Regions from separate parts of the Hymenobacter segetis genome, predicted to be linked through region 1. Evidence: riboswitches for the same ligand, from Rfam matches in the RefSeq annotation. Region 1 holds a riboswitch; the other holds the start of a gene.
What was found. A riboswitch is a leader RNA that binds a small molecule or an ion and turns the genes downstream of it on or off. The one in region 1 is predicted to bind cobalamin.
Positions count from the first base shown of each region.

Region 2: another riboswitch for cobalamin. It lies ahead of ACYU70_RS15220 (acyl-CoA thioesterase); the one in region 1 lies ahead of ACYU70_RS16745 (TonB-dependent receptor).

Region 1 is NZ_BAAHBV010000002.1:1,505,166-1,519,499, reverse strand. Features, by position in the region: gene ACYU70_RS16770 (fibronectin type III domain-containing protein) at 1-1,865, shown strand, start outside; gene ACYU70_RS16765 (cation diffusion facilitator family transporter) at 2,095-3,090, opposite strand; gene ACYU70_RS16760 (divalent metal cation transporter) at 3,333-4,727, shown strand; gene ACYU70_RS16755 (TonB-dependent receptor) at 4,932-7,379, shown strand; gene ACYU70_RS16750 (transporter) at 7,448-8,311, shown strand; cobalamin riboswitch at 8,340-8,554, shown strand; gene ACYU70_RS16745 (TonB-dependent receptor) at 8,716-10,680, shown strand; gene ACYU70_RS16740 (DUF5074 domain-containing protein) at 10,744-11,799, shown strand; gene ACYU70_RS16735 (hypothetical protein) at 11,898-12,170, opposite strand; gene ACYU70_RS16730 (thioredoxin family protein) at 12,338-12,946, shown strand; gene ACYU70_RS16725 (hypothetical protein) at 13,001-13,360, shown strand; gene ACYU70_RS16720 (AraC family transcriptional regulator) at 13,366-13,938, shown strand; gene ACYU70_RS16715 (hypothetical protein) at 14,033-14,230, shown strand; gene ACYU70_RS16710 (DUF1440 domain-containing protein) at 14,227-14,334, opposite strand, start outside.
Region 2 is NZ_BAAHBV010000002.1:1,128,972-1,143,305, reverse strand. Features, by position in the region: gene ACYU70_RS15280 (SDR family oxidoreductase) at 1-258, opposite strand, end outside; gene moaC (cyclic pyranopterin monophosphate synthase MoaC) at 507-998, shown strand; gene ACYU70_RS15270 (NTP transferase domain-containing protein) at 1,007-2,203, shown strand; gene ACYU70_RS15265 (porin family protein) at 2,367-3,059, shown strand; gene ACYU70_RS15260 (molybdenum cofactor biosynthesis protein MoaE) at 3,187-3,609, opposite strand; gene ACYU70_RS15255 (MoaD/ThiS family protein) at 3,700-3,942, opposite strand; gene moaA (GTP 3',8-cyclase MoaA) at 4,079-5,116, shown strand; gene ACYU70_RS15245 (alpha/beta hydrolase) at 5,190-5,984, shown strand; gene ACYU70_RS15240 (MFS transporter) at 6,216-7,376, shown strand; gene ACYU70_RS15235 (cupin domain-containing protein) at 7,571-7,948, shown strand; gene ACYU70_RS15230 (SDR family oxidoreductase) at 7,956-8,747, shown strand; gene ACYU70_RS15225 (MDR family MFS transporter) at 8,901-10,475, shown strand; cobalamin riboswitch at 10,673-10,895, shown strand; gene ACYU70_RS15220 (acyl-CoA thioesterase) at 11,044-11,478, shown strand; gene ACYU70_RS15215 (putative sulfate/molybdate transporter) at 11,516-12,700, opposite strand; gene ACYU70_RS15210 (cation:dicarboxylate symporter family transporter) at 12,777-14,090, opposite strand; gene fdhD (formate dehydrogenase accessory sulfurtransferase FdhD) at 14,288-14,334, shown strand, end outside.

The DNA.
Region 1 (14,334 bases):
GCGGCCTCTCTTTCAGCCGCGTAGGCGGGGTCAAGCTCAGCAGCACGACTGCTTTTACCAATCAGGTGTTCACCATCAACAGCACGTCTGCTACGTCGGTCGTCCGTTTCCTGGGCAAGAGTGACTACGGTAGCACGGACATTGGCCTAGACAACATCGTCCTGGAATCGGCTACCGGCTGTATCCGGCCGACCGGCCTCGCCGCCACTGCCAGCACGACCACCACTGCCACCCTCACGTGGCTGACCGGCGGCACGGGCACCTACACGTTGGAGTACGGCCCCGCCGGCTTCGTGCGTGGCACGGGCACCGTTGTTCCGAACCTGACGGCTCCGCCGTACACGGCTACAGGCCTGAACTCGGGCACGTCCTACGATTTTTATGTGACGCTGAACTGCGGCGGTGGTACCAATTCCACCCCAGGTGGTCCGGGCACTTTCGCAACGGCCATCACCAACGACAACCCTTGCGGCGCCACGGTGCTGCCGGTGACGTCTTCCTGCTCCCCGCTCTCGACTACCACTGTTGGCGCTACTGCCACCACGGGTACCGGTATCACCACCAGCGCTTGCGCCGGCTCCAACACCGCTCCGCGCGATGTGTGGTACTCGTTCACCACTGCCGCCGTCGGCCCGACCAGCACGGCAGTACGCCTCTCGGTAACGGGCGTGGCCGCCAGCCAGGTACAGGTGTTTTCGGCTACAAGCTGCACGGGTACGTTTGCATCCCTGGGCTGCTCGGGCACGTCGGCAACGGCATCGGCTCCTGACCTTGATTTGGCGGGCCTGACCCCCAGCACTACTTACTACGCACGGGTATTCGGCTACAGCTCAACCGTTGCGCTGGGCAGCTTTACCATTTGCGCGTCGGCAGTGCCCAACTGCAACGAGCCCGTGGCGCTGGGTGCAGACAGCATCGCCAGCACGACGGCCCGCCTCACGTGGGCTGGTGGCAACACGCCCGGCAACACTTACACGGTGCGCTTCGGCCTCGGTCCCAACTTGTCGCCCACCGGCGGCACGGTGGTTGCCAACCTGACTACGCAGAGCTACAAGCCCACGGGCCTGGCACCGAACACGAACTACTGCTTCTATGTGACGCGGGTCTGCAACAGCTTCAACGGCACCAGCATCCAGTCCGGCCCCTTCTGCTTCACCACGGCTCTGACTCCGCCGGCCAACGACAACCCCTGCGGTAGCGTAACGCTGACGGCCGGTACGCCTTCGGTGACGGGTACTACGGTGGGTGCCACCACCAGCACCCAGACTGGCCTGAACAGTGTGCCCTCGTGCGCACCTACCCAGCAGCCCAACGATGTATGGTACAAATTCACCCCGGCCGCAGGTAGCACCTCGGTTTCGGTTACCCTGCAAGGTGCAGCCGCTGGCGCGGTACGCGTGTTTACGTCGCCAAACTGTGCAACCGGCCCCTTCACGCAGGTGTTCTGCCGGAGCGCGGGTGGTTCTACCGGCTTTTCGGGACCTGTCTCGGTAACGGGCCTCACCGCTGGTACCACGTACTACATGGCCGTTTCCAACTATGCTACCGGCAACGCCACGGGTTCGTTCACGATGTCGGTGAGCACGCTGGGTACCGTTACTGCCACCAGCGCTCAGTCCAACACCGACGCGCTGCAGGTGTACCCCAACCCGAGCAACACCGGCCAGCTCACGCTGCGCCTGAGTGGCCTGAGCGCAGCCGGCCAGGCTACGCTGCTGAACGCCCTGGGCCAGGTAGTGGCTACCAAAGCCCTGAGCGGCACCGCCGAGCAAACCATGAGCACCCGCGGTCTGGCCACGGGCCTCTACACGCTCCGCGTGATGGTAGGCGGCCAGGTACTGACCCGCAAAGTGGTGCTGGAATAACCCTCCGCACTAACCGCAACGAAAAGGGCCGGCAATTTGCCGGCCCTTTTTTTGTGCCCGAACCCCAGGGATAGGCCGAAGTGTGAAGGTGTTATTAAGGTGCCGTGTTCAGGAAGTATTCAGTTCTTTCTTTGGCCCTTTCTATCACCGCTAGGCGGCTTTATCGTTCAGGGTGGCTCAGTGCTACAAGCCTTTCACCGCTGTGCGGCTGCTCCGCAACTTGGGTTAATTAAGCGGGCTGCCCGAGGTGGTGCCGCTCGTTCTTCACGGCGTTCTGCACGGTCCAGGTTACCTCGTGGCGCAGGGCAAACTGGCGCACCGGGCACTCCGGCATCAGGCACAGCGAGCAGGCGGCAAAGGTGCAGGGGTCGGCGTGTACGAACATTTCGACTTCCACGGCAAAGCGCGCCCGGATGAGCTCCTCAATATCGTGCAGCTCGGTGTGTACCTGGTCGAGGGTGAAGTAGTAGGGCATCTGCATGTGGCAGTCGATGTGGAGGTTGGACCCGTAGCGCTGTACGCGCAGGTTGTGCACGTCAATCCAGGGCGCGCGGCGCTGGGCCTGAAGCTCGGCAATGACCTCGGCCACCACGGCGGTATCGGTTTCGTCCATCAGGCCCGATACGGCCCGGCGCAGCATCCGCCCGCCATTCACCAGTATGAAGCCGCCTAGCAGCAGTGCCGCGCCCGAGTCGAACCGCACGATGCCGGTGGCCGCCACCAGCACCAGCGCCCCCGACGACACGATGGACGTGAGTGCATCAATGTAAAGGTGTTGCCCGTCGCCCACCAGCGCCACCGATTTCAGGCGCTTGCCGTTGCGCACCAGCAGCAGGCCCACACCTAGGTTCACCACGGCAGTGCTGGCCAGAAGCAGCACGCCCCAGTCGGGCCGGGCCACGGGGTGGGGGTGCCAGAAGTGCCCGCTGGCGCTGTAGAGAATGAATGCGCCGGCCATGAAAATCAGCCCCCCTTCAAACCCGAGCGACAGGTTCTCGATTTTGCCGTGGCCGTAGGGGTGGTTTTCGTCCTTGGGCAGGCTGGACAGGTAGAGGCTGTAGAGCGCAAAGCCGCTGGTAGCCACGTTGATGATGCTTTCCAGGGCATCGGTGAGCACTGCCTGGGAGCGGGTGAGGTGGTAGGCGTAGAACTTGATGGCCACGAGCCCGATGCTGACCACGAGGGACAGCAGGCCGAGGCGGTACTTGGTTTGGGAGGGCGTCATGCGGCGGGATTTTTCGGTGCAAAGGTCGGGCACCGGCCGCAAGCAGGGCGGCGTATTACGAGCGGGGCTTTGCCGGCTGGCATCGCTGCTAATGCCTGATTATACCTAAATGGTTCGGCCGCCGATACCTGCGCCAGTGCCGGGCTTTTCTGGCGCGGCGAATAATTGCCTGGCGGACACAACTTTTTTCGCGCAATCATGTATTTAAGTCGGTCGAAAATAATTTTTAGGTTAACCTAAAAATGTGTAAATTTGAAGTGAATCAGTCCTCCAACGTGCCTCCATCCATTATTACTGAACCCAAGCAACCGGCCGTCGAAACCGGCTGGCGCCACGCCCGGCGGGGCAACTCGCTGAGCGAGGTTTTCGCCACCATCAAGGTGCCACCGGCTGATGCCCCATTCTGGCGCAAGCTGATGGCCTTCTGGGGGCCGGGCCTGCTGGTGGCCGTGGGATACATGGACCCCGGCAACTGGGCCACCGACCTGGCTGGCGGGGCCCGCTACGGCTATACGCTGCTGTCGGTGGTGCTGATTTCCAACCTGTTCGCCATGCTGCTCCAGCACCTGGCGGCTAAGCTGGGCATCGTGACCGGGCGCGACCTGGCCCAGGCCTGCCGCGACCACTACTCGCGCCCCATCAGCCTGATGCTGTGGGTGCTGTGCGAAATTGCCATCGCGGCCTGCGACTTGGCCGAAGTCATCGGCTCGGCCATTGCGCTCAAGCTGCTGTTTGGCCTGCCGCTGGCCTGGGGCGTGGTCTTCACCACGCTGGATGTGCTGGTGGTGCTATACTTTCAGAACAAGGGCTTTCGCATCATCGAAAACATCGTGGCCGGCCTTATCGTGCTGATTTTCGGCTGTTTTCTCTATGAAATCATCGCCTCGCACCCCGACTGGCTGGCGCTGAGCAAGGGGTTGGTCCCACGCCTCGAAGTGGTGACTAACCCGCAAATGCTGTACGTGGCCATCGGCATTCTGGGGGCTACGGTGATGCCGCACAACCTCTACCTGCACTCCAGCATCGTGCAAACGCGGGCCTTTCCGCAGGACGAGCCGGGCAAACGCTCGGCCATCAAGTTCGCCACCATCGACTCGACGCTGGCGCTGTTTCTGGCGTTTTTTGTGAATGCGGCCATTCTGGTGACGGCGGCGGCGGCCTTCCACGGCAAGGGTCATGAGGACGTGGCCGATATTGCCGATGCCCACAAATTGCTCACGCCGGTGCTGGGTGCGGGTGCGGCCAGTGCGCTGTTTGCAATTGCCCTGCTCGCCTCGGGCCAGAATTCGACGCTGACCGGCACGCTGGCCGGCCAGATTGTGATGGAAGGCTTCCTCGATTTGAAGCTGAAGCCCTGGGTGCGCCGACTCATTACGCGCCTCATTGCCGTGATACCGGCCTTGATAGTGGCCATCCTCTACGGCGAGAAGGGGACAGGGCAGCTGCTGGTGCTCAGCCAGGTAATTCTCTCATTGCAGCTCAGTTTCGCGGTGGTGCCGCTGGTGCTTTTCACTAGCAGCAAGGCCAAAATGGGCGTGTTTGTGAATCGGCCGTGGGTAAAAATCGTGGCTTGGGTAGTGTCGGGTATCATCATCAGCCTCAACGTGTTTTTGCTCTGGCAAACCTTCTTCGGCTAATAATTTCTTCTGGTCCCGCTGGCCGCAGTTTGCGCGTGAAGGCGTGAGCTGCGAGCCAACGGGTGAGGCGAGATTGTAACTCGCCGCTCTGGACTTTTTTCCATTTCCCAATCAACTCTGGGTTTCAAGGTTAGCACCCGCACATTTTGCGGCGCAGAATCCCCATGTCCTTTTATATCCAATAAAATAGCTGTGAAAATACTGTTGATACTATTTATTTTGGTGCCGCAACTGGCTTTCGCTCAGTTGCCTACTATTGGCGGGGTAGTGCGCGGTGCCGCCCGCCAGCCGGTGCCGTTTGCCAGCGTGGCGGTGTTGGGCACCACGCTGGGGGCCGTGGCCGACGCGGCGGGCCACTACGAGCTAGCCGGCGTGCCGGCCGGGGCAGTGCGCCTGCGGGCCAGCGCCGTGGGCTTCGCGCCCATAGAGCAGCGCGCCGAGGTAACCGCCGGCCAATCCCAAACGGTTGATTTCCTGCTGCAAGCCACCGCCGCTGACCTAGGCGAAGTGGTGGTGACGGGCGTGAGCCGGGCCACCGAAATCCGGCGCAGCCCCGTACCCATTGCCACCCTCAGCCGCCGCGAAATCAACCTCAATGCCAACACCAACGTCATCGACGCGGCCGTGCGGGGCATTCCGGGCCTGAGCGCCGTTACCACCGGCCCCAACGTGTCGAAACCCTTCATTCGGGGGCTGGGCTACAACCGCGTGCTGACCCTCTACAACGGCCTGCGGCAGGAAGGCCAGCAGTGGGGCGATGAGCACGGCGTGGAGGTGGATGGCTACGACATCGAGCGCGTGGAAGTGGTGAAAGGCCCCGCCAGCCTGCTCTATGGCTCCGATGCCGTGGCCGGCGTGGTGAATCTACTGCCCGCCTTGCCCAGCGGCCCCGAAGGCCGGCTGCGTGGCGAAGTCCTCAATGAGTACCAGTCGGCCAACGGCTTAGTGGGAAATTCGCTGGGGCTGAATTACCAGAAAAATGGGTTCCAGACCAGCTTCCGGGCCAGCCACCGCTTGGCGCGCGACTACCGGAACAGTGTGGATGGTCGCGTGTACAACACCGGTTTTCGAGAGCTGACCCTGACGGGGATGGCCGGCGTGAGCAAGCACTGGGGCAGCTCGCACTGGTACCTCACGCTGTACGACAATCAACAGGAAATCCCGGATGGCAGCCGCGACTCGCTAAGCCGCCGTTTCACCCGTCAGGTGGCCGAGAGCGGGCTGGATGACATCAAAAAACGGCCGCTGGTGAGTGATGATGAGCTGAGCTCCTATGCCATCAGCCCGCTGCATCAGCGCATTCAGCACTACCGGGTATTCACCAAAACGCAGCTGCACCTGGGGGGCGGCGAGCTGCACCTGCTGCTGGGCGCGCAGCAGAACACGCGGGAGGAATTCAACCACCCCACCGCGCCCGGCCAGCCCGGCCTGGCCCTGCGCCTCACCACCTACACCTACGATGTGCGCTACCACCTGCCCGACTGGCAGGGCCTGCAAATCAGCCTCGGCAGCAACGGCATGGGCCAGCTCAACCGCCACCAGAACGCCACCGATTTCCCCATTCCCGACTACAACCTGCTGGACGCGGGCGGCTTTCTGCTTCTAAAAAAGCCCCTGGGCAAGCTGGAGCTGAGCGGCGGCCTGCGCTACGATACCCGCCTCGTGACTTGGAATGATTTCTACCTGGCCCCCAACCCGGCCACTGGGTTTGCGGGCGCGGCCGGCCCCGGCGCGGTGGGAGCGGAACTGCCGTTTCCGGCGTTTCGGCAGCGCTATCAGGGCGTGTCGGCCAGTGCGGGGGCGAGCTGTGTGGCCACGGAGCAGCTCACGCTACGCGCCAACCTGGCCCGCGGCTACCGCGCCCCCAACATCCCCGAAATTGGCTCCAACGGCCTCGACCCCGGCGCGCACATCGTGTATCTTGGCAACCGCAGCTTCCGGCCCGAGTTCAGCTGGCAGCAGGACGTGGGCGTGCTCTGGCACCAAGCCACGCTCGATGCCTCAGTGGAGGTGTTCCACAACTACGTGCAGAACTTCATTTACCAGGGCCGCTTGCTGAACGAGGCCGGGCAGCCGGTCGTCATCGTGCCCGGCAACACCACCTACCAGTTCCAGCAATCCGCCGCCCGTCTCTACGGCCTGGAAGCCAGCCTGAACTGGCGGCCCGCCGCCCTGCCGTGGCTGGCGCTCAACAACAGCGTAGCCTTCGTGAACGGCCAGAACGCCGACGCCAACCTGCTCGAACGCCAAGGCGAAGCCGCCCGCTACCTGCCGCTCATCCCGCCACTGCGGGCCCGCTCCGAGGTGCGCGCCACGCTGCCCACTGGCAAAGGCCGCCTCACGGGCACCTATTTCCGGGCCACGGTGGAGGGCAGCGCCAGCCAAAATCACTTCTACGCCCTCGACAACACCGAAACCGCCACCGCCGGCTATGCCCTGCTGGGCCTGGGGGCGGGCACTACTTTGGCGAGCCCGGGCGGCCGGCCGGTGGTGCAGCTCATCGTGCAGGTTGATAACGTGTTCGACACCGCTTACCAAGCCCACCTCAACCGTTTGAAATACTTCGAATACTACGCCGCCGCGCCCAATGGCCGCTTGGGTATCTACAACCCCGGCCGGAATGTGGCGGTGAAAGTGGTGGTGCCGTTCTAAACTAACCTGCCGGAAGTCGACTGTTCAGCTGGAAACTGCGTATGCGGGGCTCTCTTTCTCTTCGCGCTATGCTTCGTTTCGGTACGCTTTGCTTGTTTTTAACGGTGTTGATGCACCCGGCCGTCGCACAGCAGGGCGTTAAAAATGACACGATTAAAGTTGATAAACATCAATTTAACCTGTTCAATCCTACGCCGCGCAAATACATGCGCCCCATGGTGCCCGACCGCCCCGGCATCACCGAAAGCCCGTATTCGGTCGATGCGGGCCATTTTCAGTACGAAACTGATGCCCTGCGCCTGCTCACGCGCCGCGAGGGCACGGCCTACGGGCACGACTGGTACATCAACCACGCCCTAGCCAAAATCGGCCTCACCGACCGGACGGATTTACAAGTAGGCCTCGATTCCTACACCGATACCCGCAACTACGATGATGCCGACCCCGGCCAGACGGCCGTTTTTCGCGGCCTCGGCGACCTGAATCTGCGCCTGAAGCACACGCTGGTGGGCGACGACAATAGCCGTTGGGCCCTGGGTCTGATTGGCTACGTGACCCTGCCCACCGGCGGCCCGCGCGGCGATGGAGCCGTGGAATACGGAGCCGTGCTGCCCGTGGTGTACCAACTCAACAAGCCCTGGAGCATTGGCGGGCAGGTGGCCACGCAGGTGTACTGGGACCGCGAAACCCACTCGCATTACCTGCAGCTCACGCCCACGTTCACCACTGATTATCAGTTCACCAAGCTCATTCAGGTATTTGCGGAGTTGGTGGGCTACCGCGACGTGCGCCAGTCCTCATGGCTGAGCTCCATCAACACCGGGGCGCAGCTCGACGTGAGCGACAACGTGCAGCTCGATTTTGGCACCCACCTGCCCATCACCAATTCCGTGGACCGCGAATATTTCATCGGCATGAGCTTCCGGCGCTAAGGCGCGCGCCCTGCTAACCGTCCTTCCCGTACCTTTGCCCCGTCAAGGTGCCAGACCCCAATCGCGGGGCGCGGCTGAAAAGGGAATCCGGTTCAATGCCGGAGCTGTCCCCGCAACTGTACGCTTCACATCGGGGCGGGCCACGAATGCCACTGTTTGCTGATTGATTTTCAATCGACTAAATGGGAAGGCGGCCCGCTCGGCGAAGCAAGCCAGGAGACCTGCCCGGACATTCACAGGTTCAGCATTCGCGGAGGACGAATGGAGAAAGAGAACAGGGGCCGGTTTCGGCAGGCCCACTTTACAACTGTTTTTCGGCCTCGGTCTGGCGCTGGTTTTCTTTAATTTGAAGGCGACTGACGGTAGATTTTGAATCGAATTTTCTTTTGGAAAATTTGATTCGGATGCAGCTTTTTTTATCGTTCAGGCGTGTTTTCCCGTTGCCGGGCTTGCTGCTGCTGAGCCATTTGGCGGCAGCGCAGATAGCGCCTGCCCCAGCCGGGACCAGCCTGACGGACGTAGTGCATCCGCTGTCCGATGTGCAGGTGCGTGCCAGCCGACCCGCCCGGTTTGCCGTCGGCAGCCGCCGGCTTTTGGTTGATTCCACCACGCTCAGCCAGCAGCGCGGCGGCACGCTGGCCGACGTGCTGGCCGCCCGCAACTCCATCTATTTCAAGACCTACGGGCCGGGCCAGCTCACCACCATCACCATCCGGGGCACGGCATCGCGCCACACGGCCGTCCTCTGGAACGGGTTCAACATCAGCGTGCCCTCTTTGGGTGAATCCGATTTTGCCACCCTGCCCGCCAGCGCCAGCAGCCGGGTAGAAGTGCAGTTGGGGCCGGGCGGCGCGGCCTTTGGCAGCGGCGCGGTGGGCGGGGCGGTGCTGCTGTCGTCGCCCCTGCGCTGGGGCCGTAAGGGCTGGGCCAGTGCCCAGGCCGATGCGGGTAGCTTTGGCCTGTGGGGCGGCAGTGTGGAAGCCGGTTTCAGCAACGGGCGGGTGGCCGCGCAGGTAACGGCTTCGGCCCGCACCGCGCAAAACGATTTTGCCTACGCGGAGCTCGGCACCGGTCGCACCCGGCGGCTGGTAAATGCCGCCCTGCGCCACCAGTGGAGCGTGGCCGAAGACCTGGGCTGGCGGGTGGGCACATCCGGCGAAGTGCTGGCCTCCGTCTGGCTGACCGATACGGAGCGGGAAATTCAGCCCAGCCTGGGCACGGCCAACCGCCACGCCATGCAGCGCGACCGCAACCGCCGCGTGCTGCTGGGCTACCGCCACACCATCTCGGCCCGCCAGAGCTGGGCCGTGCGCGGGGTTTGGTTCGACGACGGCCTTGATTATTGGGACGATGACCTTAGCAGCCCGTCGCGGGTGTACACCACCCAGGCGCAGGCCGAATACACCGCCCAGCTAACCAGCCAGCTCGGCCTGCACGCCGGGCTGGAAACCCAGCGTTTCGACGCCCGCATTTCCGACTACGGCCGCAACCTGAGCGAGTACCGTAGCGCCGGTTTCCTGCTGGCCCGCTACGACCCTTTTGCCCGCCTGCACCTCAGCGCCCAGCTGCGTCAGGCCCTGCTGCCGGGGCAGCGCCCGCCCTTGCTGCCCGCCCTGGGGGCCGAGTGGGCCCTGCTGGAGCGCCCGGCCCATCACCTCACTGCCAAGGCCAGCGCGGCCCGCAGCTACCGCGCCCCCACCCTCAACGAGCGCTACTGGAGCCCCGGCGGCAACCCCAACCTGCTGCCCGAAAGCGGCGAAGGCTACGAAGCCGGCCTGGCCTACAAAGGGCAGCCCGCCCAGCCCTCGCCAGTGCAGTGGGAGGCCGAAGTCACCGCCTACCGCCAAACGGTGAAAAACTGGATACAGTGGCTGCCCGCCGCCGAATACGCCGGCAGCTACTCGCCCCAGAACCTGCGCCAGGTACGCACCCAGGGTCTCGAAACCAGCGCCGAAATCCGCTGGCGGCGGCCCATCCACGGCATGCGGGTGCGGGCGGCCTACACCTTCACCCAGGCCCGCAAGCTGGAAGGCTACGCGCAGGACCCCGACCCCGTGGGCGTGCAGCTGCCCTACGTGCCCCTGCACGCCGCCACCCTCAGCACCGACCATACCTGGCGGGGCTGGCAGGCCGGGGCCGCGTTGCAGCTCACCGGCTACCGCTACACTACCGCCGATGCCCAGGAGTTTCTGCCGTCTTACCTGCTGCTCAATGCCAACCTGGGCTATACGTTTCGGCCCGTTTCGGCGTGGGCCTTCACGCTGCTGCTGCAAGGGACCAACCTCACCAACCAGGCCTACCAAAGCTATGCTTACCGCCTCATGCCGCCCCGCGCCGGGCAACTCAGCCTGCGCGTAGCCTGGCGGTAAGCGGCCAGGCCCGGCGGGCAACTCAACGTGTCATTTTCAATTAAACCACCTTTTATACGCTTCATGTTTTCCCTCAAAAAACTATCCCTGCTGGCTTTGTCCGGCAGCCTGCTCCTCACCGCCTGCGACCCCAAAAAGGATGACCCCAAGGTCGAGTTGCCCAGCCCCAGCGAGCGGGTGTACGTGGTGAACGAAGGCAACTTCCCCAGTCCCGACGGCGATATCAGTCTGTTCAACACCACTACCAAGACGGTAACCAGCACCGGCCTCTATAAAAGCGTCAACCAAGGCGATTTAGGCTCCAACCCGCAGTCGATGACCATTATCGGTACGAAGGCATACCTGGCCGTGACGGCCAGCGACTCGCTGAACATCGTCAACCTCACCGATTTCCGGCACACGGCGGGCATTCACCTGAAGCAGCCGCGCTATGCGGTGGCGGTATCAGCTACTAAAGCCTACGTGACGCAGTGGAACGGCTATGTAGCCAATGGCACCGTGAGCATTGTGGACCTGGCCACCAATCGCATCACGGGCACCATCAGCACGGGGCTGGGGGTACAGCCTGAGGAAATTCTGCTGGGCAAAAACGGCCTGGTGTACGTGGCTAACAGCAGCAGTAACTTCCTCACCGTCATCAACCCGGCCACTGATGCGGTGCAGGCGCCCATCGCCACGCCCGACGGCCCGAAAGGCATTGTGCAGGACAATGCCGGCAACATATGGGTGCTTTGCGGCCAGTACGTCGACCCCAACGACCACATCATCCGCTTCAATCCGGCCACCCCAGCCACCCAGGTGAACATTGCCGTGCCCAGCAACTACTCCAACGGCAACCTGCGCCTGAACCCCGCCGGCGACAAAGTATTCGTGTCGTTGGGCGGTGACAGCAAGGTGGCCGCCGGCATCTACGAGCTGCCCCTGACGGCAACCACGTTGCCCGCCACGCCGCTCATTCGCCGTAATTTCTACGGCCTGGGCATCGATAAAGACAATGTTATTTACGGTGGTGCCTCCCGTGGGGCTTCCAACGGCTACGCATCGCGCTACACCAGCACCGGCACCAAAATCGACTCTTTCCAGGTCGGGAAATACCCCAACGGCTTCGTGTTCAACTAGATTTTCCACCTCCTCTTTCTGCAAAACAAGGAAAAGGCCCGCCCCGGAAGGAGCGGGCCTTTTTTGTGGGCCTTGATTTGACGCTGAATGGCTAAAAGCTAGTCGGCGATGCCGTCGTGGTTGCGGTCTTTGGCGTCGCCGGCGGCTTTGTAAAGGTCTTTGCCCGTCACGCGGCGCGTGGTGTCGCGGGTGAGGCCGGCGGTGGCCGAGTCGCCGTTGGCGGTGCCGTCGGTGCCGGCGGCGGGGCCTTTTTTGGTGTAGCCGCGCTCCACGTTGGTGTCGCCGTCTTTGGTGCCCGAGCTGCAGGCGCTAAACGTGGCGGTGAGGGCGCAGGCCACGGCAAGCGGGCGGAGGAAGTTTTTCAGAGACATGAAAGAGCGAAGGTGAGGGGGTAAATAATAAGCGATGCCGCAAGGTAGAAAAATAACCCGCCCGCACGCAACCCGAACCACCGGGCGCGGGTACGGTTGTACCGACGAGGACCGGCCGAAGGTTGCCCAAAGCTGCGCGTTCCCACTTCATTTTTCTTATTTGCCTGATGTTTAACCCGCTTTCCGTTTCCTCGGCGGCTACTGCGCTCGTGCCGACCTACACTTACCCCGAGTTCCGGGAGCTGATGACTACGCTGGCCGCCGAAAACCGCACCACCGGTCCCGAGCAGCTGCCGGGCCTCATCCGCTACACCGCCCAGAACCAGGCGCACCTAGATACCGCCTATGCCCGGCCCTTGCTGGCCGCGCTGGTCGAAAAGCTCCGGCAGCTGCCCCGCCCCGAGCGCTGGCTGGTGCTGGGCGAAACCTGGTGCGGCGATACCGCGCACACCTTGCCCATTCTGGCCCACCTGGCCGATGAAAGCCACGACCATGTCACGCTGCACGTCGCGCTGCGCTCCGAGCATCCCGAGCTGATGGCCACCCACCAGACCGACGGCAAAAACAGCATCCCCAAGCTCATTCGCTACGATGCGGCTACCGGTGCCGAACTGGGCACCTGGGGCCCGCGCCCGGCCGAGGCCCAGCTGCTGAGCCACCAGCTGCACGCCGATAAAACTTTGCATACCAACCAGGTAGTAAAGGGCATGAATATGTGGTACGAGGCCGATAATGGCCAGTCGGTGCAGCACGAGCTGCTGGCGCTGTTGGGCTAAGATTGGGGTTGAATCAAATTTTCCCCTATTTTCACCTTCCCAATTCCGAATTATATGCCCTTGCCGCTGCGCCTTCGCCTTCAAAAACACGTTGCTGCCTGGCCCTGGCGGCGGGTGGGCGTGCTGGCCGGCGTCAGCCTGTTGCTGGCACTAATGCTGGTGGGTTATTTGTTTGGCGTAAGTGACCATTTCTTTGGTCGACTTTTTTTTGCGTTTCTCGTATTGGTCTGGCTGCTGGCCGTTACGTTCCTCGCCGTGGTGCCCTTCGTGACCTGGGCCACCGCGCATTGGTTCGGGCGCGGATGGGCCGAAGTCTCGACGCCGGCCCCACGGCCCCGCCGGGCGGCCCCCGGCGCGTCAGCAGCGCGTTCTATTTCTCCACCGGCTGCCTCGCGGCGGCCCCAAACACGTTAAAGCCATTGAAAACTAACCTACTGCACATCAAAAATATGGTGTGCCCCCGGTGCGTAGAAGCCGTGCACAACCTGTTGGAGCGCGCTGGTTACAGCCCCAAAGCCGTAACGCTGGGCGTGGCCGAGCTCGACGAGAATACCCCCGCCGACCCCGAAGAACTGGCCCCGCTGCTGCACGCCGCCGGCTTCGAGCTGCTGCGCGGCCGCGCCGAGCAGCTCACCGAACAAATCAAAGGCACCCTGGCCGAATACCTGGAGCACCTGCGCACGGCGCGCTCGCCGCTCACCACCTCGGCTTTCCTCACGGACCGGTTTGCGGCCACCTACTCGCACCTGAGCAAGGTGTTTTCGCGCACCGCCCACCTCACCATCGAGAAATACCTCATCCGCCTCAAAATTGAGCGCGTGAAGGAAATGCTCAGCTACGGCGAGCTGACCCTGAACCAGATTGCCGACCAGATGCGCTACAGCTCGGGCCAGCACCTGAGCAACCAGTTCCGCCAGGTGACGGGCTACTCCGTGAGCGAGTTCCGCCGCCTGATGCTGCCCGAACGCATGTCGCTCGACGCGCTGGCGTAAGGCACCATCTTTCAATACCAAAAAAGGCGGCTTCCCACTCGGGAGCCGCCTTTTTTAATTAGGTTTGCCAGGTCAATTATTTCCTGCTTTTTCGATGTTGCTCGCTATTCTGCTGCCCGGCTTTTCCATGATGGTCAACGGCCATTTGCTGAAGGGGATTCTCTGTTTCGTGCTTCAGATAACGCTGATTGGCTGGATTCCGGCGGCTATCTGGGGCGTGGCGTCGCGTAGCCAGGATTTGGCCGAAAAGCGCCACCGCGAAACCCTGGAAGTGCTGCGCGCCCGCCGCTAGCGGGGCACTGCCCCGGGCCGCTGGCCGGCGTAGAAGCGGGCGGCGCGCAGGGCAATGGGCAGCCCGATGCACAGCATGAGAATCACCAGTCCGATGGCAGCCGG
Region 2 (14,334 bases), 380 kb from region 1:
GTTCACGCGGATGTTCTCGGCTTCGGTATCGTTGCGCATCCAGCTGGTGATGAAGACGTGCGTGGGCTTGATGTCGGCCAGGGCAGCTTCGAGGCTGGCCACGTCCATGAGGTCGGCGGCCACAGGTTGCAGGCCGGGAATATCGGTGCCGGGACGGCGGGCTAGGCCGTAGGTGGGCCAGTTATTTGCCAGCAGCTCCTGGGCCAGGTTGCTGCCGATGATGCCGCTGGCACCAACTACTAATGCGGTATTGGTCATGATGAGAATCGGGGTGGATGGGGGCGGATTTCGCCGGGGCTACCGGGGCTGTTGTGGCCCGGCGCTGGGTTGAAAACGGCTGACTAGTCCAATAGTTTGCGCCGAAACAATTCACCGCCGAGTTGGCTAAGTGAGATGTAGCGCGGACTTTTAGTCCGCGCCTCCGCACGGCACCCGGTGTCGCGGACTAAAAGTCCGCGCTAGAACCCATCCAACGATTAGACGCAATTATGCGTCTCTACAGCCCTATGCTAACCAAGAATTTCACCCACGTCAACGCCGCCAACCAACCCACGATGGTGGATGTCGGCCAGAAAACGCCGACCCGCCGCGTGGCCCGCGCCCACTGCCGCGTAGTGCTGGGCGAGGAGCTGCTGAGCCGCGTACAGGCCGGCGAAATGCCCTCGCACAAAGGCCCGGTTATCCACACCGCCATCCTGGCGGGCATCATGGGGGCCAAAAAAACCGCCGACCTCATCCCCCTCTGCCACCCGCTGGGACTGGATGATTGCAGCATCACCATCGAGCCCGACGGGCCCACGGCCCTGCGCATCGTCTGCACTGCCGTGGTCACCGGCCGCACCGGCGTGGAGATGGAAGCCCTGACCGGCGCCACTGTGGCCGCGCTCACCATTTACGACATGTGCAAAGCCTTTTCGCACGATATTTCCATCGAAGGCGTGCAGCTCATTGAGAAGACCGGCGGCAAAAAAGATTTCCATCGCGCCGAAAATTCGTAAATTCCGAAATGGATAGTCTACCAAACTCAACCGTAAAGCGGCCCAAGCACGCCGCCTTGGTCCGGCCCGATGTGGGCGAATTCGGCCGCCACGAGCTGGCCATTCTGGGAGCGCCCTGCGGCGAGATTCAAACGCTGGTGGCCCGGCTGCTGCCGCTGCTGGCCCCACAATTGCGCGTGGCCTACGTGGATGCCGACCATGCCGCCGGCGACTCCGCCGCTGCTGAAGAATCTTCAGATACCGCCGCTAAGCCGGTGCCTTACGTGGCCGAAAATGGCCTTTCGGCCGAGCTGGTGGATAAAATCACCTACCGCCAGCTCAACCTGACGCGGGCGCTGGACCGGTTTTCGCAGCCCGAATTACTGGCCCACGAAAGCATCGTGCTGGTGAACGGCAACCACTTCCGCGCCCGCCAGCAGGTCGTCATCGTCGACCCGCGCAAGCCGCTCGATAAGAAGCTCGACCGCCTCACTGACGTGCGCCTCATTCTCCTCGCCGAAGGCCAGGCCGAACTGCCCGCCGTACTGCTGGAGCACCTCAGTGCCGCACCGCTGCCGCCCGTGCTGCCGCTGAATGACACCGCTAAAATCGCGGCCTTCATCAAGCAATGGTACCAGCTGGCGGTGCCCGTGCTGCGCGGCCTCGTGCTGGCCGGTGGCCGCAGCGAGCGGATGCAAACCGACAAAGGCGCGCTCCACTACCACAGCCTCGACCAGCGCCAGCACACCGCCGCGCTGCTGGCCGAATTCTGCCCCGACGTGCGCGTATCCGTGCGCCCCGACCAGGCCGCCGACTTGCCCGCCGGCCTCACCGCCATACCCGATACTTTCCTGAACCTCGGCCCGCTGGGCGGCATCCTGTCCGCCTTCCAGGCCGACCCCAACGCGGCCTGGTTGGTACTGGCCTGCGACCTGCCCTTCCTCACCCGCGACACCCTGGAATACCTGGTGACTAACCGGCAGCCGGCGCGGATGGCCACCTCCTTCCGCAGCCCGTGGGATGAGTTTCCGGAGCCGCTGGTGAGCATCTGGGAGCCGCACAGCTACGGGCAGCTGCTGCGGTTTCTGAGCCTCGGCTACTCCTGCCCGCGCAAGGCGCTGATTAACTCCGATATCGAGCTGCTGGCCCCGCCCGCGCCCGATGAGCTGCGCAACGTGAACACGCCCGCCGAGCGCGCCGCCGCCACCCAGGAGCTAAGCCGCTAGCCTGCCAAACCGACCTACTGCCAGGAATAACCGCCCGCCCGGCGGTTATTTTTTTGCCTTACTGCTCAGACTATTATTTGGGTAATGGGCGTTAGGGCCGCGTGTTGGCACGTTTTTGATAGAAGCGCCCGCGACACGTCTTATCAATTAACCCTATTTCATCATGAAAAAGACTGCAATTTTAGCTGCCGCGCTTCTGGCTACGGCTGCTGTTTCTTCGGCTCAGGCCCAAAGTATCCGCATCGGCCTGCGCGCCGGGGCCAACTACTCCAACCTGGCCGGCAACATTCAAAATCAGGATACTTACAATAATAAATTCGGCTTCCTGGGCGGGGCCATGCTCAACATTCCCGTCACCACCGACGGCTTTTTCTCGGTGCAGCCCGAGGTGCTGTACTCGCAGAAAGGCTTCGAAAACAAGCCCACCGAATATACCGGCCTGCTCGGCGGCAAGCAGAAGCGCGAAGGAAGCGTGAACTACAACTACCTCGATGTGCCAGTGCTGCTGAAGGTGCGTGCTTCGGGCCTGATTTTCGAGGCCGGCCCGCAGTATTCCTACCTGCTGAGCGCCAACAACCAAACCAAAACCACCACCACGCCGGCCCTCGGCGGCACGCCCACTACCACTGAGTCCCAGAACAAAACCGACGTGAGCGGCTTCAACCGCAGCGAGCTGGGCTACCTGGCCGGCGTGGGCTACGAAGCCGAAAACGGCCTGAGCCTGAGCCTGCGCTACACCGGCGCCTTCAGCGACTTTGTGAAACCCAGCAACAACAGCGACTTCTACGGCGACCTGAAAAACGCCCGCCACTCGGCGTTTCAATTGTCGCTAGGGTACCTGATTCCAAGCAAGTAAATCATTGTTTGCTTTGCGTTTGTCATGCTGAACGCAGTGAAGCACCTTATCACGTTGGAACGATTGGTTCTGACGTGATAAGGTGCTTCACTGCGTTCAGCATGACAGCCGATTACACGAGCTTGCATTACGGGTGCGCCGCCACCCACTCGGTCCCATCCTCATATTCCTCGCGTTTCCAGATGGTCACCACCTGCTTCAGTGTGTCGATGATGAACTGGCAGGCGGCGAAGCTTTCGGCGCGGTGCGGTGTGGCTACGGCCACCACCACGGCCACATCGCCGAGCTCTAAAGTGCCTTTGCGATGCACCACGGCTACTTTCTGGAGCATAGGCCACTTCTCGTAAGCCTGCGCCACGACGTGGCCCAGCTGCGTGAGGGCCATGCTGTCGTAGGACTCGTAGTGCAGGCGGCGCACCGGTCGCCCACCCGACTGGTTGCGCACCGTGCCGATAAAGGAATTGACCGCCCCGGCGGTGTCGGTTTGCACGGCCGCGAGGGCGGCGGCAATGTCAATGGGCTGGTCGGTAATGGCGAGGTGTGGGGTCATGCAGGCAGTAGCGTGGACTTTTAGTCCGCGAGTCAGTAGATTCAGAATTATGCGGTTCACACGCGGACTAAAAGTCCACGCTACGGAAAATCAGCCGCCGGCCACGGGCGGGATGAGGGCAATTTCGTCCACCGTGTGCAGCGGCGTATCGGCGCTGGCGTACTCGTTGTTCACGGCCACGGCGCAGCTGCGCAGGTCGCCGAGGGCGGGATACTGGCGGCGCATTTCGGCCAGCAGTTCGCCCACGGTGGCGGGGGCGGGGGCCGGCAGCTCGATGACGGACGTGCCCACGATGTCGCGGGTGATGCCGAAGAGGGAGACTTTTAATGACATATCTTTCGACGTAAATTTTGGGGCGAAACCCGGCCGCTGGCCGAGCTTGGGGCTGTGGGCTGAACACCTTTCCGCCGTCCGGGGTTTACCACAAGCCGGCTGTCTTACGTACAGCCGGGCAAAATTGGTGATAAACGTGCTTCCATCTATCCTCGCCCCGGCCGCGCCGGCCGTCACGCCCCTTTTCGACCAGCACGGCCGCCCGCTGGAATACCTGCGCCTGGCCGTAACGGACCGCTGCAACCTGCGCTGCTTCTACTGTATGCCCGAAGAAGGCATCAAGTACATGCCCAAGCACGAGCTGCTGAGCTACGAGGAAATGCTGCGCCTCACGGGCCTGCTGGCCGGCTTGGGCGTGCGCAAAGTGCGCCTGACGGGCGGCGAGCCCTTCGTGCGGCGCGACCTGGTGCCCTTCATGGAGCGCCTGGCCCAGCTGCCGGGCATCGATGACATCAGTCTGACCACCAACGGCGTGCTCACCGCGCCGCACGTGCCCGCCCTGGCCCGCCTGGGCGTGAAGGCCGTGAACCTCAGCCTCGATACGCTGAACCGCGAGCGGTTCTTCCAAATCACGCGGCGCGACGAGCTGCCTAAGGTGCTGGAAACCTTCCACGCCCTGCTCGATGCCGGGATTCAGGTAAAAATCAACGCCGTGGTGATGGACGGCCAGAACATCGACGCCCTCATTCCGCTGGCCGACCTCAGCCGCGACCTGCCCGTGGACGTGCGCTTCATCGAAGAAATGCCCTTCAACGGCGGCAGCCACGAAGCCGGCCCCGCCTCCTTGCCCTGGAACCACATCCGTATCCGCCAGCACCTGGAAGACCATTTTGGCGCGCTCACGCCGGTGAGCATGGCGGCCGGGGCCACGGCTTCAGAATACACTATATCGGGGCACCGGGGCACGGTGGGCATTATCGCAGCCTACTCGCGTACCTTCTGCGGTACCTGTAACCGCCTGCGCCTCACGGCCGAAGGCGGCATCAAAACCTGCCTCTACGACCAGGGCGTGCTCGATACCCGCGCCCTGTTGCGCGGCGGCAAATCCGACGAGGAAATCGTGGCGGCGCTCTCGGCCGCTTTCCGCCACCGGGCGGCCAATGGCTTCGAGGCGGAGCGGCAGCGGCCCCTGCACCAGCTCAGCTTCGAGAGCATGGCCACGATTGGGGGGTAGGGCCTTTCGCCCCGGCGGATTTACCTTGGCAGCCCCGGAGGCAGTTGCTTCGGTAGGCTGCGGCCAGTTGCTTATGAAAGTTGTGCTTATCGTGGTAGGCGTGGTGGCGGCGTTGTACGTGTTGCTGTGCGGCGTGCTGTATTTCAAGCAGGAGAAGCTGTTGTTCGCGCCCACGCATTTGCCGGCCGGCTATCAGTTTCATTTCCCGGGCCAGTTTGAGGAGCGGTGGACCACGGCCGCCGACGGCACCCGGCTGCACGGCCTGCTTTTCAAAACCCCGAACTCTAAAGGGCTGATATTTTACCTTCACGGCAATGGCGGCGCGCTCGATAGCTGGGGCGATGCCGCCGCCACATACACTGCCCTGCACTACGACGTGTTCCTGCTCGACTACCGGGGCTACGGCAAAAGTGGCGGCACCATCAGCAACCAGGCCCAGATGCTGGCCGACGTAGACACGGTTTACCAACGGCTTCAATCCGAATATCCCGAAAACCGCACGGTTATTCTCGGCTATTCGCTCGGCACCGGGCCGGCCACCTGGCTGGCCGTCCATCATCACCCCAGGCTGCTGATTTTGCAGGCCCCGTACTTCAGCATGCGCGACATGGCGACGCGTCTTTATCCTTTCGTGCCGGGCTTTGTGCTGCGCTACCCCATGCCCACCAACGAGCTTATCGGCCAGGTCGGTGCGCCCATCGTGCTATTTCACGGCGACCACGACGAGGTAATTGACTACAATTCGACCCTTCGGCTCAAGGCCTTGCTCAAGCCCACGGATAAGCTCATCGTTTTGCCCGGCGCGCGCCACAACGGCATGACCGATAACCCGCAGTACCGTCGGGAGCTGGCGAAGCTATTGGAGTAGCGTTTATTCAATTAGGTAGTTAACGGGTGTGGTATGTAAAACGCTGATAATTAGAAATTTTTGAGCTGATTCTGAAGCTTGATGAAGTCGGAAACGTTTGCTGACGGAGAAGCGCCTCTTTTCTAAATAGAGCAACTTCCCGGCGTTGGCCGGCGTTGGCAATGCTTGTAATTTGCCGAAACCGGAGCCCCGGCCCCGGCTGATTGCCGACCAGATTTTTGGATGATGGATATGATTTCGCTACCGCCGGCCGCCGGCTATGTTTCCCGCAAAACCCACCGCCTGGCCGTGGGGGCATTGTTTTTTCTATTGGGCCTGTGCTTTGCCAGTTGGGCCTCGCGCATTCCGAGCGTGCAGCAGAAGATGGGTATTTCGGAGGCGGCGCTGGGCGGCGTGCTGCTGGCCATTCCGCTGGGGCAATTGCTGTCGCTGCCGCTGGCAGGGTGGCTGGTGGCCAAGCACGGCAGCCGCCGGGTGGTGCTGTGGGGCGTGGTGCTCTACGCTACGGCCTTGCTGGGGCTGGGCTGGGCCGGCAGCCTCTGGCAGCTGCTGCCGTGCCTGATTATCTTCGGGGTGGGTGGCAACCTCACCAATATTTCGGTGAATACCCAGGCTGTGGGCGTGGAGCGGCTCTATCAGCACAAGCCCATCATGGCCTCTTTCCATGGGCTGTGGAGTCTGGCGGGGTTTGTGGCGGCGGCCGTGGGCTCGTTTATGATTGGGCACGCGGTGCCGCCGGGCATCCATTTCATCTTCATTTCCCTGTTTATCCTCACCGGCTTGGCCGTAGCTGCCGGCTCCACCGTGCGCGAGGATTCGGGCGTCGACCCCGACCAGCCCATCTTCGTGAAACCCGACAAGGAACTGCTGGGTTTGGGGGCCATTGCCTTCTGCGCGCTCATTTGCGAGGGGGCGATGTTTGATTGGAGCGGGGTGTATTTCAAGAAAGTCATTCAGGCCGATAAGGACTGGGTGGGGGCAGGCTACACAGCCTTTATGAGTACGATGGCGGCCGGCCGCTTCGGGGCCGACTGGCTGGCGCACCGCCTCGGTTCGAAGCGCGTGATTCAGCTCAGCGGCCTGCTCACCGCCACCGGTTTGAGTATTGCCGTGGCGTGGCCGATGCTGCCCACGGCGCTGCTGGGGTTTCTGCTGGTGGGGTTTGGCACGTCGGCGGTGGTGCCGCTGGTGTACTCGGCGGCGGGCAAGTCTACCCATATGTCGGCCGGGATGGCGCTGGCGGCGGTGTCCACCATCGGCTTCTTCGGGTTTCTGCTGGGACCGCCGATTATTGGCTTCTTGGCCGGGGCCACGAGCTTGCGGGTGTCGTTTGCGCTGATTGCCTTCATGGGATTGTGCGTGTCGGCGGTGGCGAGTAGGGTGCGGGTGTAGGGTTTGGGAGTAGGAAAGCCAAGGGAAATAGAACGTCATGCTCATCTGGCGTCCGCGCAGCCGAAGCATCTCGCTCGAAGGCAGCAACCCTTTCCTTGCGATTGAGTTACTACCCCGAGCGAGATGCTTCGGCTGCGCGGACGCCAGATGAGCATGACGTTCTTCTTAATTCTTTGCTCCCACTCAAACACCCCATGCCCGACAACCCCACCGCCACCAAATACACCTGGGACGATATGCCCAAAGAGCAGGTGACCGACCAGCTCTCGCGCCGCCTCATCACCGGCGACAAGATGATGCTGGCCCACGTCTACCTCAAAAAAGGCTGCATCGTGCCCCTGCACCAGCACCACAACGAGCAAATTACATACATTCTCGAAGGGGCATTGCGCTTCTGGATTGGCTCTGAGGATGCCGAGCCCATTGTGGTGGGTGTGGGGGAAGTACTGCACATTCCGTCCAATGTGTGGCACAAGGCGGAGGCCATCGAAGACACGCTTGACGTGGATATTTTCAGCCCGCCCCGCCAGGACTGGCTCGATAAATCGGACGACTACCTGCGCCTGAAATAGCCCGTTTATGGACCTCGGACTAAAAGGGAAAGTTGCCTTGGTGGCCGCCGCCAGCCAGGGCCTGGGCCGCGCCGTGGCCGAAGAACTGGCCGCCGAGGGCGCGGCGCTCATCCTCTGCGCCCGCCACGATGCGGCCTTGCAGGAAACCTGCGCGGCCATCGAGCAAGCATACGGCACGCCCGTGCTGGGCATAGCCACCGACGTGGCCGACCCCGCCGCCGTGGCCCGTCTCGTCGAAGCCGGCCAGGCCCGTTTCGGCCGCATCGATATCCTGGTGACCAACGCCGGCGGCCCGCCCGCCGGCACCTTCGACACGCTGAGCGCCGACCAGTGGCAGGCCGCCACCAGCCTGCTCCTCACCAGCGTGGTGGAGCTGACCCGCGCCGTGCTGCCCGGTATGAAGGCGCGTGGCTGGGGCCGCATTCTCAACATCACCTCCATTTCGGTGAAGCAGCCGGTGGCCAACCTCATGCTCTCCAACAGCCTGCGGGCGGCCGTGACGGGCATGGCCCGCACCCTAGCCACCGAAGTAGCAGCGCAAGGCATCACCGTGAATAACATTCTGCCCGGCTACACCCGCACCGAGCGCGTGGTGGGCTTGGCCGAGGCTACGGCCGCTCGCGAAGGCATTTCATCGACCGAGGCCACGGCACGCTGGGAGGCCGAAATACCCATGCGCCGACTGGGCGAGCCGCGCGAATTTGCGGCGCTGGCGGCGTTTCTGTGCTCGGAGCGGGCCAGCTACATCACGGGCACGTCGGTGCCGGTGGATGGCGGGTGGATCCGCTCGCTGCTATAACATTTGGCGCCGGGCGCGTATAGTAACACGTCATGCTGAGCGCAGCCGAAGCATCTCTACCGCGAGAGTAACTGATTACTTCCTCAGTAGAGATGCTTCGGCTACGCTCAGCATGACGTTCTTTTTTGCTCCAGACTTCCATTTTCCTTCCCCTTGACCGAAACCCTCACCCACCGCCAGAAGATGCTCACCTTCGCCGGCATCCTGCTGGCCATGTTTTTGGGCTCGCTCGACCAGACCATCGTGAGCACGGCGCTGCCGCGCATTGTGGCCGATTTGCACGGGCTCGACCGGTTTACGTGGGTAGCTACTGCTTATTTGGTGGCCAGCACGGCGCTGGTGCCCATCTACGGCAAGCTGGCCGATATGTACTCGCGGCGCACCATTGAGATTGTGGCGGTGAGCATCTTTCTGGTGGGCTCGGGGCTGTGCGGGCTGGCGGGCGAGTTCGGGACGCTGCCCGTGCTGGGCGATGGCATGACGCAACTGGTGGTGTTCCGGGCCATTCAGGGGTTTGGCGGGGCGGGACTGTTTGCCATGGCCTTCATCATCATCGCCGATTTGTTTGCGCCGGCCGAGCGGGGGCGCTACCAGGGGTTTACGGGAGCGGTGTTTGGCACGTCGTCGGTGCTGGGGCCGCTGCTGGGCGGATTTCTCACGGATAAGGGTACGGGGCTGATTCCCGGCGTGGCAGGCTGGCGGCTGGTGTTCTACGTGAACCTGCCGCTGGGCCTGCTGGCCCTCTGGTTCATCATCACCCAAATGCCGCCGCTACGCCCGCGCACCGAACCCAAGCCGTTCGATTTTATCTCCGCCGCGTTGCTGATGGCCGGCTTGGGGCCGCTGGTGGTGGCCTTGCAGCTCAACCGGGCGCTGTATCCGTGGGCGGGCGCGCTCACGCTTGGGCTGCTGGCCGGAGCAGCGGTGGCGCTGGTGCTGTTTGTGGGGCGCAGCCTGCGGCACGAGAACCCGATTCTCAATTTCAGTCTGTTCAAAAACCCGGTGTTCCGCACGGCCAATGCGGCGCTGTTCTGCATGGGCGGGGCGTTTCTGGGCGTTATCATTTTCGAGCCGCTGTTTATGGTGAACGTGCTGGGCGAGTCGGCCACGCGGGCGGGGGCCAGCCTGATGCCGCTGTCGCTGGGCGTGGTCACGGGCTCGATGCTGGCCGGCCAGATGGTATCGCGCTTCGGCCACTACAAGCGCTGGATGCTGGGCGGCCTCGTGCTGCTGCTCGGGGGGCTGAGCCTGCTGGCCACCATGCCGCCCACGGTGCAGTATTATCAGGTGCTCATTTACCTGGCCGTCTGCGGCCTGGGCCTGGGACCTACGATGCCGCTCTACACCCTGGCCGTCCAGAACGCCACCGAGCCCACGCTCATGGGCCAGGCTACCTCGGCCAGCCAGTTCTTTCGGCAGATTGGTGGGGCGCTGGCGGCCTCGGCGTTGGGCGCGGTGCTCACCTTCACGCTGGCCCACAGCCTGCCGGCCGCCGCGCAGACTCCCGCCACGGCCGCCCGCCCGGCGGTGGTAGCCGAAGGCCCGGCCGTGCCCGCCACCACCGCCGGCGCGGCCGACCCGGCGGTGCGGGCCGCCTTCGCCACGGCTATCCGGCGGGTGTATATGGTGGATATTCTGCTGGTAGTGGGCGGCCTGCTGCTCACGCTGCTGGTGCCGGAGCTGCCGCTACGAAAGGCCAATGAGAAGGTGCCCACGGCGGTGGAGTAGGGGTAATTACAGCGATGGCGCGGGCCTGTGGCCCGTGCCGACTATTGGTGGGCCTCCAGGCCCGCGGGCGTCCGCGCTGTTCGGTCATCGTTCAACAATTGCAGGCCAGAGGCCTGCTAATAGCCGGCACGGGCCACAGGCCCGCGCCATCCCCGCCGCTCGTGCTGTACCTTCGCCGCGTTGGTTCTCGGTTTGATTTCCTTCAATCAGCGGACGGTTTTTAGCCCCGGTTTCAGCCGGGGTAAAACTTAAAAGGGAATCGGGTGCAACTCCCGAACAGACGCGCTACTGTGAGTTTCCCGGCCTAGCCCGCCGGAGCCGGCGGCCCCAGACATGCCCATTGGCCCCCTGAAAACGGGCCGAGAAGGGCGGGGCTCACCCGAAACAAGTCAGGAGACCTGCCGGCCGCCGAGTGATGCTGCCCTCGCGCTTTGGGGCTGGCATCGGCGGTGCCGTGCCGCTGCGCCTGGGGCGTGGCCGGGGCGTGGTGCGGCCGGTGGCTGGCTTATGAAGAATGGGGCTTGAACGCAAACGGAGGCCGTTTATCACCTCTTATCCCCGTTAGCTCATGCTTCTTGCCGACCGCATTGCCCGCGCCGAGACGCGCATTTTCAAAGCCGTTTTTCCCAACACTACCAACCACTACGACACCCTGTTCGGCGGCACCACGCTGCTGCTCATGGACGAGGTAGCCTTCATCGCCGCCACCCGCTTCTCGCGCCTGAAAATGGTGACGGTTTCTTCCGAGCGGGTCGATTTCACGCACCCCATCCCCGGCGGCTCGCTGGTCGAATTAGTAGCCAACATCGAGCACGTAGGCCGCACCAGCCTCAAAGTGCGCGTCGAATTATTCGTGGAGCAGATGTATTCCGACGACCGTCACAAGGCCGTAACCGGCCTGTTCACCTTTGTGGCCGTGGATGAGCACAAGCAGCCCGTCCGCATTCTGGCCGAGGAAATGGAATCATCACTAACGTTGGTAGCGCCGCCTTTGGACTCGTAATCAGCCTGTCTGGTGTTTAGAGAAAGGCCGCCAGCCGCTAGTGTTTCCCCAGCCCTACCCAGCCGCGCTGCATGGCGTAGTAGATGGCCGTGCCCACAATCAGGCCCACCAGGTAGCCGTACGGCAGCCCCGCGCAGAGCAGGCCTACCAGCAGCGACACCAGTAAATCACTGCGGCTGCCGCTCACATCGCGCAGCAGCGTGGCCAGCGACAGCGCCTCGAACAACAGCAGCACCCCCAGCACCGGCAGCGGAAAAATCTGCACCACCTCGGCAAAGCCCTGGCTGAAAAACAGCCCCATCACCAGAAAAATGCCGCCATAAATGACCACCGACCCGCCCGTGCGCGCCCCAAACGCATAGTGCCCCACCATGCCGCCCGAACCGTGGCACACCGGAAAGCCCCCGAAAAACGGGTTCACCAAATTCATCAGCGCGTAGGTGAAGCTGATTTTTTTGATGGTAAGCAGTTCGCGCTCGGGGAATAAATCGTGCGCCACCTGCTTGGTGGCCAGAATGGAATTGCCGAGCGAAAGCGGAATCTGGGGCAGGGCCAGCAGCACCGCGCCGGTCAGAATATCGGCCGATTGGGGTAGGTGCCAGCTGGGCAAGTGCAGGCCCACCGCCCGCTGCGCCGTGGCCAAATCGAGCTTAAAAACCAGCGCATACGCCACGCCCAGGGCAATAACGATGAGCGCCGCCGGCCAGCGCCGGTTGCCAAACAGCACCACCGTCACGGCAAAAGCCGCCGCCGCCAGTGCGTAGCCCGCTGCGCCATCGGCCCCCACATACTTGGTGAGGGCCAGCGTGGCCAGCTGCAAGGCCAGCCCAAACTGGATGCCGCGCACCACGGCCTTGGGCACCAGCCGCGCCAGCGCATCAATCAGCCCGGTTATCGACAGAAAAAACATGCTGACCCCAATAGCCAGCCCCCCGCCAAAAATGACGCGGCCGGGAATTTTCTGGGCGATAACCAGCGCCGCGAAGGCCTTGAGGGGCTGCACCGGCATGGGCATCCGGTACCACAGCCCGGTAAACACCTGCATCAGCCCGAATAAAATCAGTACCGAAGCACTGTCAATCCCCGAGGCGGCGATGACGCCGATGAGCAGCGGCAAATCGGTGCCGAGGTCGCCAAACGCGCCGGCCAGCTCGTTGCGGTCGAAGCGGATGGGGGGGCGCGTAGGGGCGGGTGTGGGCGGGGTCAGGGTAATGGATTCCACAGGGCAAAGGTGGGAAATGTCTGGTAGAATGGGGTAGGGACGCAAGTATGCGTCTCTACCCATAACCCCACTGGTTCTACTTTTTGTTTTTCAGCAGGCGAGCCACTTCGCTGGCCTGTTCGGCCGCTTCGCCCAGGTACTCGCCGCTGGTGTAATCCTTGCGGAAACGGAGCGGCCGCAGCCGCCGGCCCAGCACTTCTACCGCCCGTTCGTGGTCGAGGGCATCCTCCGTGTGGGCCAGGAAAACGGTGGCCACGCCGTTGCCGATGAAGTTGGTGATGGAGCGGGCTTCCGACATAAATCTATCCACGCCCAGCAGCAGGGCCAGGCCCTCCACCGGAATCACTTTCATGGCCGTGAGCGTGCTGGCCAGCACCACAAAGCCGCTGCCCGCTACACCCGCCGCACCCTTCGAGGTCACCATCAGAATGCCCATCATGGTCAGAATCTGCGCCCCCGAAAGCTCGATGTGGAATACCTGGGCCAGAAAAAGGGTTGAAAGCGAGAGATAAATCGTGGTGCCGTCGAGGTTGAAGGAGTAGCCCGTGGGCACCACCAGTCCCACCACCGGCTGGGCGCAGCCCATGCCCTCCAGCTTCTCCATGAGCCCCGGCAGCCCGGCTTCGGACGACGAGGTGCCCAGCACAATCAGCAATTCAGCTTTGATGTATTTCAGAAACGACCACATCCCGATGCCACAGTAGCGCAGAATGCCCCCGAGCACCAGAAAAACGAACAAAACCATGGTCAGGTACACGGTAATCATGAGCTTGCCCAGCGGCAGCAGCGTGGCAATGCCGTACTTCCCAATCGTGAACGCCATGCCCCCAAACGCCCCGATGGGGGCCAGCATCATCACCCAGTGCAGCCCCCGAAACACGTATTTCGAGCATTCCTTCAGGAAGTGAATGATGGCCTTGCGGCCCGCGTATTTACTCAGGCCGATGCCCAGCACAATGGCTACGATGAGCACCTGCAAGGTCAGGTTATCGGCCAGAAAGTGGCCCCAGGAGAACTCCGTGGCCCGTTTCGTGAACTCGCCCACTTTCCCGGCATCGAGCTTGCCGGTGCTCACGCCCGCGCCCGGCCGCACCAGCGCCGCCACGCCCACGCCAATGAGCAGCGCCAGCGTCGTCACAATCTCGAAGTACAGCAGTGCCTTGCCTCCAATGCGCCCCACCTTCTTCAAATCCCCCATCGTGCTGATGCCAAGCGTGATGGTGAGGAATATAATTGGGTTGATGAACAGCTTCACCACATCGATAAAGCGCTTGCCCAGGGGCTCCATCTGCACGGCCAGGGCGGGCCGGAAGTGGCCCAGCAGCGCCCCGGCCCCAATGGCCAGCAGCACCCAAAAGGTGAGATTGCGGGTGAGGCGTTTGAGTTTCATAGGCAGAGGGTGGGGGAGGGCTCGGGGCAGACGAAAGAAATCGCAAGAACGTCATGCTGAAAAGAACGTCATGCAGAGCGCAGCGAAGCATCTTGCCCGCCACCACTAATCTTTTTCATTTAAGGATTGGTTTACTAACTGCGGGCAAGATGCTTCGCTGCGCTCTGCATGACGTTCTATAGTTTCTGCATTCTCCCATGGACCCCGCCATCCTCCTCCCCGCCGCCAGCTACGAATTCGCCAC